DNA from 2 places in the Thermoanaerobacterium sp. CMT5567-10 genome. Region 2 is predicted to be linked to the other one. Evidence: riboswitches for the same ligand, from Rfam matches in the RefSeq annotation. Region 2 holds a riboswitch; the other holds the start of a gene.
The links. A riboswitch is a leader RNA that binds a small molecule or an ion and turns the genes downstream of it on or off. The one in region 2 is predicted to bind thiamine pyrophosphate.

Region 1 (5,779 bases), 640 kb from region 2:
CTTGTACTGCTGCTTGCATAACATGTAGCTGTTTTAATACAGTAGATTTAATTTACAGTGAAAATGCAAATGTCGGCGAAAGAAGAAGAGTGCAGGCAAGCTGTATGCACAAGGATTTTACAGAGATGGCGGGTGGTCATGTATTTAGAAAAACTGCCGGTGAAAGGATGAGATTCCGTACACTTCATAAAGTATATGATTATAAAGCTCGCTTTAAAACGGAAAACATGTGTGTCGGTTGCGGTCGCTGTGATGAAAGATGTCCAGAGTTAATATCTTTTTCAACAACGATAAATCGCTTATACGATGAAGTTGAAAAGTTGAAGTCGGGTAAAGGAGGCAGCATAAATGAATAATATTTTCATGCCTAAGCCATATAAGATACTTGAAATAGTTCATGAGACGAATTTGGAATACACATTTAGAGTTGAAGTTGATGTAAAAGCAGAACATGGGCAGTTCTTTCAAATTTCCATTCCAAAGATAGGTGAAGCACCTATATCGATAAGCGCTATGGGTGACAATTGGATGGAATTTACTATAAGAAAAGTTGGAAAAGTAACAAATGAGATATTTAACTTATCTCCTGGCGATAAGATATTCATGAGAGGACCTTATGGTAATTCATTCCCAGTTGACAAATATAAAGGGAAAGATCTAGTCATTATAGCTGGTGGTACAGGTGTATCGCCTGTTAGAAGCTTACTTAAGTATTTTTATGATAATTCGGAAGAAATAAAATCACTATACTTTATAGCAGGTTTTAAAGATGAAAATAGCGTCTTGTTTAAAGAAGATTTAAATAATTTTAAGACAAAATTTAACACCATATATACTCTTGATAAGAAAAAAGTCGATGGATTTGAAGTTGGCTTGGTGACAGAGCATATAAGTAAAATACCATTTGATAGCTTTGATGATTACAATGTCATTGTCGTTGGTCCGCCAGTGATGATGCATTTTACAGCATTAGAATTATTGAAAAATGGGGTACCAGAAGATAAAATTTGGGTTTCCTTTGAGAGAAAGATGTCTTGCGGAGTTGGAAAATGCGGTCACTGCAAGATAAACGAGACGTATGTTTGCCTCGAAGGTCCTGTGTTTAATTACACAAAAGCAAAGGATTTACTTGATTAAATGTGGAGGTGTATGTAATGAACTATGATATAGATGTAAAAAAAGTCCGCAGAAATTGTTACAGGCAATCGAAAGTCCGCGGTGAATTCATGCTGCAGATGCGCGTTCCAGGCGGTGTAATGGATGCTAAATATCTGTCATATGTAGAGCATATTGCAAAAACATGGGGGAATGGACAATTTCATCTTGGCGTTAGACAAACTTTATCAATTCCTGGAATAAAGTACGAAAATATCGATGAAGTCAATAAGTATATAAAGACGTTCATTAAAGAGATAGAAGTAGAGCTTTGTGGTGTTGACATGGAAGTAGATGACAATGGATATCCAACGATAGGTTCTAGAAACATCATGGCTTGCATAGGAAATAAACACTGCATAAAGGCAAATATCGACACAACATCACTTGCAAGGAAAATTGAAAAAATCGTCTTTCCAAGTGATTATCATATAAAAGTCAGCATAGCCGGATGTCCTAATGACTGTGCAAAGGCTCATTTCAACGATTTTGGAATTATCGGCATCACTAAAACAGAATATGATTATGATCGCTGTATAGGATGCAAGAAATGTATCGAGGCTTGTAAACAACATGCTACAGGTGTTTTATACATGGTAAATGGAAAAATCGAGAAAGATTCATGCTGTTGTGTTGGTTGTGGTGAGTGTGCACTTGTATGTCCTACAGGCGCTTGGTCTAGAAATCCTAAGAAATTCTACAGAGTCCTCATTGGTGGTAGAACCGGAAAACAGACACCTCGGATGGGAAAGATTTTCTTGAATTGGGTAACAGAAGATGTAGTGCTGGGCATACTTAAAAATTGGCAAGATTTCTCTGCGGAAGTATTGAATCATAAACCAGTATATCTCCATGGAGGTCACTTGATAGACAGAGCTGGATACAATAAATTTAAAGAGCTTATATTAAAGGGTGTAGAATTAAACCCTGAAGCTATGGTTGCAGATAGAATATTTTGGGCAGAAACTGAATACAGGTCAAATATAAATGTTAAGCCTGTTTGTGAATGTTAAATTAAAAGTGAAGGAACCCCCTTCACTTTTTTGATGGTTTATTATATATTTTAAGTGAATTGATTATTTTGATGTAAAATGATAAAATTAAGCCGTATAAATTTTAGGTGGTGATATTGTGCCGCTTTCGGATCAAGAGAGAAAAAATATACGTGAAACATGGCGTATAAAAGTCAAGAAAGATAGAGAAATAGAAACGTATAGAAAAAAAGAAGCTTTTGATAGAGTATATAAAATTGCAAAGATATTAAAAGAAAAGTATTTTGTTGATAAGGTTATATTGTATGGTTCACTTGCAAGAGATGACCGTTTTTATAATCTATCTGATATTGATATTTTTATTGATGGATGGGATGATAGTAAATTTAACTATTGGACAATGTTGATTGATGTTGAAAATGTTGCAAAGCCTTATAAAATAAGCATAGTTACGCAAAAAGAAGCTTATAAATCTCTGCTAAATGAAATATTAAGAGAAGGGAAGATTATAGAGTGACGGATATTAATAAAATTAAAGTCACATTAGCAAGACTACAGTTAGAACTTGAGAATATACAGAAATTATATGATACTTTAAATGAGAGAGGCTTATTAGATAGTAAAAACAGAAGAGAGAAATTGGCTGATGATTTCATGCTAAGGGCTGTTGGCTCTATTTTTCATGATTTTTATACTTCCGTTGAGAATATGTTTAAAATTGTGGGTAGAAATATAGATAATTTGATCCCTTCAAGCTCTGAATGGCATCTAGAATTACTTGAACAAATGTCGACTCCTATAGAAGGAGAAAGGCCGGCTTTTATTAGTTCTAATTCAAAGTTTTTGCTTAATGAATTTAGGGGATTTTGTCATGTATTTCGTAATGTTTATGGATTTAACCTAGTATCAGAACGCATAGAAAGACTACTAGATATTTTCCCCCATACTGTTGATAATTTAAGAAGGGATGTAGTACAGTTTATAGAAGACATGCAATCTATCATGATAGAGGAGTGATTTGAGGCTTACAAGCTCTAATTGCTTTTACTTAAAATACTATGGATATAATTTTTTACCTTTACAAATTTACTGTTTTAAAGTATAATTAGATTAAATTTAATACTTGTGAAATTAGTTTGCGGGGGAACCATTTTGGTTGAGAAGGTAAAACCTGACCCTTAGAACCTGATGTAGTTAATACTACCGTAGGGAAGCAAATGTCTGTTATTATAAAGCTTTACCATGCGGTAAGGCTTTTTTATTATTATGACATTAAATACTACCTTCTTTCTCCCCTTCATTTTACAAGTATCAAAAAAATAATTTATGAAAGGATGACCATGATGAATTATACTACACAGTTAGACGCAGCAAAAAAAGGAATTATTACAGAAGAGATGAATGTTGTGGCAGCTAAAGAAGATATTGAAGTTGATTTATTGATGAGTAAGATAGCTTCTGGTGAAGTAGTTATACCTGCGAATAAAAACCATGAAGCACTTAGTCCAGAAGGTGTAGGGGCAGGCCTTAGAACAAAAATAAATGTAAACCTAGGTGTATCAAGGGACTGCAACAATGTAGATGCAGAATTAGAAAAGGCAAAAAAAGCAATAGAAATGAAAGCAGAGTCAATCATGGATTTAAGTTCATATGGTAAAACTTTTGAATTTAGAAACAGATTGATAGGTATTTCTACAGCCATGATAGGTACTGTTCCAGTATATGATGCTGTAGGATATTACGACAAAGATTTAAAAGACATAACTCCTTCAGAATTTATAAAAATCGTTGAAAGGCATGCACAAGATGGCGTTGATTTTATGACCATCCATGCAGGCATAAATAGAGAGACAGCGGAAATTTTTAAAAGAAATGAAAGACTTCTTAATATCGTTTCACGCGGAGGCTCTTTGTTATATACGTGGATGGAATTAAATGATAATGAAAATCCTTTTTATGAGTATTTTGATGATATTCTTGACATATGTGCTGAGTACGATGTAACCATAAGCCTTGGCGATGCATTAAGGCCAGGTTGTATAAGTGATTCGACAGATGCATGCCAAATAAAAGAGCTTATAACCCTGGGCGAACTTGCAAAAAGAGCTTATGAAAAGAATGTTCAAGTGATAATTGAGGGACCTGGTCATATGAGGCTAAATGAAATCGAAGCAAATGTTTTGCTGGAGAAAAAGCTATGTCATGGTGCGCCGTTTTATGTATTGGGACCAATCGTAACAGATATTGCCCCTGGATATGATCACATTACAAGTGCAATTGGCGGTGCCATTGCTGCAGCAAGTGGGGCGGATTTCCTGTGTTATGTTACACCTGCGGAACATCTGAGGCTTCCAACGATTGAAGATATGAAGGAAGGCATCATTGCTTCTAAAATAGCTGCCCATGCAGCAGATCTGGCAAAAGGTATACGCAATGCAGAAAAATGGGATAATGATATGGCTTATGCAAGAAAAAAGCTTGATTGGGATGAAATGTTTAGATTAGCAATAGATCCTGAAAAAGCACAGAGGTATAGAAGTGAATCTCTACCACATGACAGTGAAACATGTACAATGTGCGGAAATATGTGCGCTGTAAGAAACATGAATAGAGTTATTAAAGGAGAAGATGTAAGCTTGTTATAGATTCAACTAGAAAAGGCTCTTGAGTAAAATTGATAAAATTAGGTAAATTGCTATTCTTATGATATAATGGATGTGTAATCGAATATAATATAAAAGGGGGCTACAATATGCCTGGTTTTGGTACTCCATTTGCTGGGCTTGCAAATAAAAACAAGATTACACATGAGGAGCTTATAAGAGCTATACGATTTATGGTGGCGGCAGAGTATGAGGCTATACAGTTATACATGCAGCTAGCAGAGTCAACAGATAACAAATTAGCAAAAGACGTTTTAGTAGATATAGCAAACGAAGAAAGAGTGCATGCTGGAGAATTTTTGAGGCTTTTGAAGGAATTATCTCCAGACGAAGAAAAGCTGTATGAAGAAGGAGCAAAGGAAGTAGAAGAAATGATTGAAAAAAACAACAAATAGACTTTTATACATACTTTTTCAAGGCACAAGTGAAAACTATCTTGTGCCTTATTTTTTAGCACTCATTCATGTTTTATTTTTCTAGAAAAAAATTTTTAAAAACAAGAAGGATTTTTGAAATTTGCGTAGAATATATTATAATATAAAACGACATATTAATATACTAGTATACAAGTTTAAAAACTAAAGTGATTATTACTTAACACATTACGCTTTATGTCCCCTATGAAATATTTTTAAGCAGAAGAAAAAATCAAATAAAAAAGAAGGAATTTTAAAAATTATGTCGAATATATAGAAGTATGAATATTAATATGCTAGTATACAAGAATACAAGTATTAAGATAGGGGATGTGAAGCGATGGCATTGGAACTTTTAGAAAACAATACGTACGAGTCTAAAAAAGACTACATCTACAGGATGATCAGAAAGAACATAATCGACATCAATTTAAAGCCTGGCGAAGTTATATCTGAAAATGATATAGCTAATGCCTTTGAAACCAGTAGGACGCCTATTAGAGAAGCATTTACGAGGCTGGCAAATGAAGAACTGATTGAAATCTACCCACAA
Region 2 (5,779 bases):
TTTCTTCTTCTACCCCTCAGTAGTTCCCTATGTCTTTTCAGATCTTCCAATTTCCCTTCAATTGCCTTTATTCGTTCTCTAATGTACCGCCTATCCGTTTCGAGTTTTGTCTCACCAGGTCCCCTTGTGCCTATACCGCCACCTAATCTAGATAAATCATTTCCTAGACCTTGAAGCCTAGGCAGTCTGTACTTTAACTGGGCAAGTTCAACTTGAAGCATACCTTCTGCTGATTTTGCTCTTTTCGCAAAAATATCCAAAATAAGACTTGTCCTATCAATGACTTTCCTATCAATGGCTTCTTCTATATTTTTAATCTGACTTCCTGATAACTCATCATTAGCAATGACTAAATCGATATCCATGTTGTCTACAAATTCTTTTAATTCCATAAGCTTGCCTTTACCTATATAACTTGTCCTATCTATGTTTGTTCTTGATTGTGTCATTACACCTACAACTTCTGCACCGGCTGTCTCTGCCAGCTCTTTTAATTCATCCATGCTTTCATTATCATCATCATTTATAATTACTCCTACTAATACTGCCTTTTCTCTACTATCGTCTATTTTATTATCCATATATTTCACTCCACACATATATTAGATACATATATATTATCCCGTATTAACATAATAATCAAGATTTCCAAATTAGGTATTGAAATTTTATTTTTAATATGATAATATATCTAATGTGACGTGCCGAAGTGGTGAAACTGGCAGACGCGCTGGACTCAAAATCCAGTGGTAGCAATACCGTGTGGGTTCGAGTCCCACCTTCGGCACCAATATTAAAGCCTATCGTAGCCGATTTATGAAAATCGATTTTTTTATTGCTGTTGTCTGTATGTAAGTGCTTTTCCAAGCAATGTTTTATTTTTTGACCTAGTAAATAGTTATCAGATACATTATGTAAAACAACTTTTCTTCTAGTTATTTGGCTTTATGAGAAAATAATGACATGCCTTCATTTTTTCCTCATATTGGATCCTTATAACTAAATTCCTCAAAGATTATTATGCTATAGCATAATATGGAGATTCATATCAATATCTAAAGAAATGATAACTTATAAAGCCTTTTCAAAATCAGCACATTTAGAGTAACCTCATTTTCAAAACCTCTTATTTCTTATAAGTATTTAAATAATCAGCAATCAGGTTTGCAGCTTTCTTACCAGATAAAAGCATTCCTCCAAAAATAGGACCCATTCTATGTCCGCCATATACGTTATTCGCAGCCATTCCTGCTACAAATAATCCTGGTGCTATCATCTTTGTATTGTTAATTACCTCTTCTTCTCCTCGCTCAGCATTCATAAAAAACTCTTTTATCATATCAACTTTTCTTCTTTTGTTATAAAAGCTTACAAGAACTGCATCATGCCCTGTAGCATCTAAAACTGCTTTTGAAACAAGCACCATAGGATCTACAAAAAGTTTTTGAAGCTCTATCGTAGAATTGTTAACAACTACTCCAGAAATTTTTTCGTCAATATAATATAAGTCTACAACTGAAATCAAATTGAAAAATTTAATATTACTAAAGGAAGTTGCCTTTGCAATTAGATTACTGGCAAAACTTATCGAAGATACTATTAAGGCATTTTCTTCTTCATTATATGGTATATTTAGCTCTTTCAAAATGTCTTTTACGTCTTTTTGCAAAACAACTCTATTAAAACTCATTGCACCTCCCCATATTCCTCCACCAGGTGAAAGTTTTTTATCAAGAACAGTTACCTTAAAACCATTTTTTGCAAGCAAAATAGCACAATAAAGACCTGATGGCCCAGCACCTGTAATAATTACATCTGATGAAACAGCATTGTAAAGATCCTCAAAATAACTTTTGAGAATCAATCTGCTTATTTTTTCATCTGAAATAGGATTTTTAATATTTTTCATCGTAAAAACCATCTCCTTTATAATCAACTTTTTTTAATTTTTAAATTAAAAATGCCTACCCAAATAGGTAGGCACAAATTTCTTCTTCCGTGCTTCCCTACGCAGGCATTACCCTGACAGGTTCAAAAGGTCGGGAACAGATCCCCTCTCAGCCACTTTTTGGCTCCCTAGCACTTGAATATAATTAGTTTTCAATAATTTGTATAAACCAATTATACTACAAATTCAAAAAAATTCAACAATTATTTTAAAAAAGCAAACATTTCTACTGTTCAACGAAATGGGGTTAGAAATTACTTTTTCAATTAAGTATCAATTAGTATTTAACTATACAATTTTCTAATTATTCGTAAACAATAATTTATCTTATGATATAATTAATAAAGGTGATGTATATGAATAAAAATGATATATATGTAATCTACGGAAGCAATGGTAAGGAAACTGTGAAAAATCTTTTAAAAACAATCAAAATTGAAAATGAACTTAATAAAGATATGTTAATTGGGCTAAAACCAAATCTAGTAGTAGCAAAAGTTCCTGAATCTGGTGCAACCACGTCCACTGATATGATATGCGGAATCATTGAATATCTTAAAGATTTTGGTTTTAACAATATTGTTATTTTAGAAAGCTCATGGATTGGAGAAAGCACTAAGAAAGCTTTTAAAGTATGTGGATACGATAAAATATCAAAAAAGTATAATGTTTCTCTTTTTGATAATAAAGAAGATTCTTTTCACATATATAATGTAGATGATTTTTCGGTAAGTATTTGTGACAAGCCAATGTCTTTAAATTATCTTATAAATTTGCCAGTATTGAAAGGTCACTGCCAAACTAGAATTACATGTGCATTAAAAAATATGAAAGGCTGCATTCCAGATAAAGAGAAAAGAAGATTTCATTCGCTTGGTCTTCATAAGCCAATAGCTTATCTAAATAAAATTTTAAAACCTTCTCTACACATTGTCGATGGATTAATAGGTGACCTTGATTTCGAAGAAGGTGGTAATCCGGTGGAGATGAACCGCATTATAGCCGGTAAAGATCCAGTTTTAATCGATTCTTATGCTGCTGAATTAATGGGTTATAATCCATACGATATAGAATACATAAAAATTGCAGAAAGTATAGGTGTAGGAAGTGCAGTTCTGCAAAAAGCAAATATAATAGAATTAAATAGTGATGATATTGCACAAACGCATTTTACAAATCCAGGTAGAAAAGTTCAACATTTATCAAAATGGGTTGTAGAAAATAATTCTTGTTCAGCATGTTATGGCAGTTTAATTCATGCATTAGGTCGTCTTGATGAACAAGGACTTTTAAAATATCTCGAAAAAAGGATATACATTGGTCAAGGATTTAAAGAAAAAGAAATTGATGGAATAGGGATCGGAATGTGTACCAGAAATTTTACACATTCCGTTAATGGCTGTCCACCAAAAGCTAAAGATATATTAAATTTTCTTATGCAGCAGCTAAAACGATGAAAAAATATTGATAAACTATGCTAGAAAAATATCAATCGTTTAAAAGCACAATAATTAATAAATTAGCTGCTTAATCGGATTTGCAAAATTATTCCTACAGTTAGTTAATCTGATTACTCAGCATTATGCTTTTGAATGTGAAGTCCACATTCTTTTTTATCTGGATCTTCCCACCACCATCTTCCGCTTCTAACATCTTCTCCAGGCTTTACAGCCCTTGTACAAGGCTGACATCCAATGCTTCTGAAGCCTTTATCATAAAGGCTGTTGTAAGGGATATTTTCTTTTTTTATATAATCCCAAACCATATTTTCTGTCCAAAATGCAATGGGATTTATCTTATATATAGAATGATTATAATCCCACTCAAATATATTTACATTCTCACGAGTTACAGATTGCTGTCTCCTTAAGCCACATATCCATCCATCAACCGTAGAAAGAACTCTTTTTAGGGGTTTTACTTTTCTAATTTCACAACATTTTTTCCTAAGATCAACGTTTTTGTAAAAAAGATTCGGACCATATTCTCTAATCAGTGGTTCTAAGTCATAATTTTCAGGAGTATACACTTCGTAATTAAAATGATATCTTCTCATTGTTCGTTCCATCAGATCATAAGTTGATTGAAAGTGTCTTCCAGTATCGATAAAAAATATCCTTGCTTTATTATCAATTTTCAATAGTATATGTGTTAAAACCTGATCTTCTATTGAAAGACTTGAAGCTAATGCGACACGAGATGCACCAATTTTATCATAAACATACTTTATAATCTCAAATGGGCTTTTATTTTTATATTCATTATTTAATAATTCAAGATTCAATTTATCTATGCTCATTATATCTCACCTCATAATATAAAAATTTTACATCAAACCCCATCTACACCTTATTGATCTTTCTATTCTTCCAAATACAAATTTATCTATGATTAAGCCTAAACTTAAAATTATCAGCATTACAGCAACAACCTGGCTTATATTAGATGCATCTTTTCCTTTTGAAAGAATCTGTCCAAGACCTGTTGCAGATACCAACATCTCACCAGAAATCAAACCTCTCCAGGCAAATGCCCATCCTTCCTTAAGCCCTGACACTATACTTGGAAGTGCGGCAGGAATGATCACATTTGAATATAATTTATATCCTTTAGCCCCCATTGTCTTAGCTGCTTTTAAATAAATCGGATTTATATTTTTAATGCCTGAATCTACAGCAAGGCTAATGGAAAATATAGAACCAATAGCAATTACAAAAATAATTGAACTTTCACTGTGACCAAACCAAAGGATTGCGAATGGTATCCATGCAAGATTAGGTAAAGTTTGCAAACCCAATATCAACGAACTGAAATTTTCTTCTATATATTTAAAGCGAATCATCAGCAACCCTATGATAGAACCTATTAAAACCGAAATTAAATATCCTATGATAAGTCTTTTCATGCTGGCTAAAATTGCGTTTAACAATATTTTGCTCTTTAATAAGCTAATTATTGAAACAAAAACAGAAATTGGAGAAGGCATCACATATGGCTCCCATGCATATAAAATATCAGCGTTTATTTTATAGACCAATTCCCATGTTACTATCAATATCATGTAGAAAAAAATCTTTTTCAACACTCCAATCACCGTCATATTCAGCTTTTGCAACTTTTTCTACATCCTCCCTTAATTCATTCATTATTTTCCTCACATAGTAATTTACATCTGAATCTTCCGAAGTTCTGGGTCTTGATAGTTCTATCTTAAATTCCTTTTTTATTTTCCCTGGATTAGCCGACATTACAACAACGTGATCAGCCAATACTACAGCCTCTTCTATATTGTGCGTGACAAATATGATTGTCTTTTTTGTGTCCATCCAGATCCGCTGCAATTCCAGTTGTAAAATACCCCTAGTTTGACTGTCAAGGGCTGAAAATGGTTCGTCCATCAAGAGTACCTGAGAATCAATGGCTAATGCTCTCGCAAGTGCAACCCGCTGTCTCATTCCACCAGACAATTGATGAATATATGAATCTTTAAATTTTGTAAGATGAACCATTTTTAAATATTCCACAGCTCTTCTTTTTCTTTCCTCTTTTTTTATACCTGCCATTTTCATTCCAAATTCTACATTATCTATAACTGTAAGCCAAGGAAAAAGAGCAGGTTCTTGAAACACGACTGCTCTGTCAATACCTGCATCCTTTACTACGCTGCCATTCAAAATAACTCTGCCGCATGACGCACTTTCAAGGCCGGCAATTATATTAAGCAGTGTAGACTTGCCGCAACCAGAAGGACCTGTAATGCATATGAATTCTCCTTTATTTATTAAAAGATTCACATTGTCCAACACTATATTTGTTTTTAAATTTAGCATA

Region 1: it holds a riboswitch for thiamine pyrophosphate, as region 2 does, so the genes downstream of both, thiC (phosphomethylpyrimidine synthase ThiC) here and Q2T46_RS15015 (sulfide-dependent adenosine diphosphate thiazole synthase) in region 2, are expected to answer to the same signal.

What each region holds. Positions count from the first base shown of each region.
Region 1 is NZ_CP130558.2:555,114-560,892, reverse strand. It holds gene asrA (anaerobic sulfite reductase subunit AsrA) at 1-356, shown strand, start outside; gene asrB (anaerobic sulfite reductase subunit AsrB) at 349-1,137, shown strand; gene asrC (sulfite reductase subunit C) at 1,155-2,168, shown strand; gene Q2T46_RS02975 (nucleotidyltransferase family protein) at 2,287-2,664, shown strand; gene Q2T46_RS02970 (hypothetical protein) at 2,661-3,164, shown strand; TPP riboswitch at 3,278-3,377, shown strand; gene thiC (phosphomethylpyrimidine synthase ThiC) at 3,491-4,792, shown strand; gene Q2T46_RS02960 (ferritin family protein) at 4,900-5,205, shown strand; gene Q2T46_RS02955 (GntR family transcriptional regulator) at 5,567-5,779, shown strand, end outside.
Region 2 is NZ_CP130558.2:2,936,123-2,941,901, reverse strand. It holds gene hflX (GTPase HflX) at 1-581, opposite strand, end outside; tRNA gene Q2T46_RS15020 (tRNA-Leu) at 704-790, shown strand; gene Q2T46_RS15015 (sulfide-dependent adenosine diphosphate thiazole synthase) at 1,127-1,909, opposite strand; TPP riboswitch at 1,987-2,088, opposite strand; gene Q2T46_RS15010 (DUF362 domain-containing protein) at 2,305-3,405, shown strand; gene Q2T46_RS15005 (phosphoadenylyl-sulfate reductase) at 3,519-4,247, opposite strand; gene Q2T46_RS15000 (ABC transporter permease) at 4,275-5,009, opposite strand; gene Q2T46_RS14995 (ABC transporter ATP-binding protein) at 4,975-5,779, opposite strand, start outside.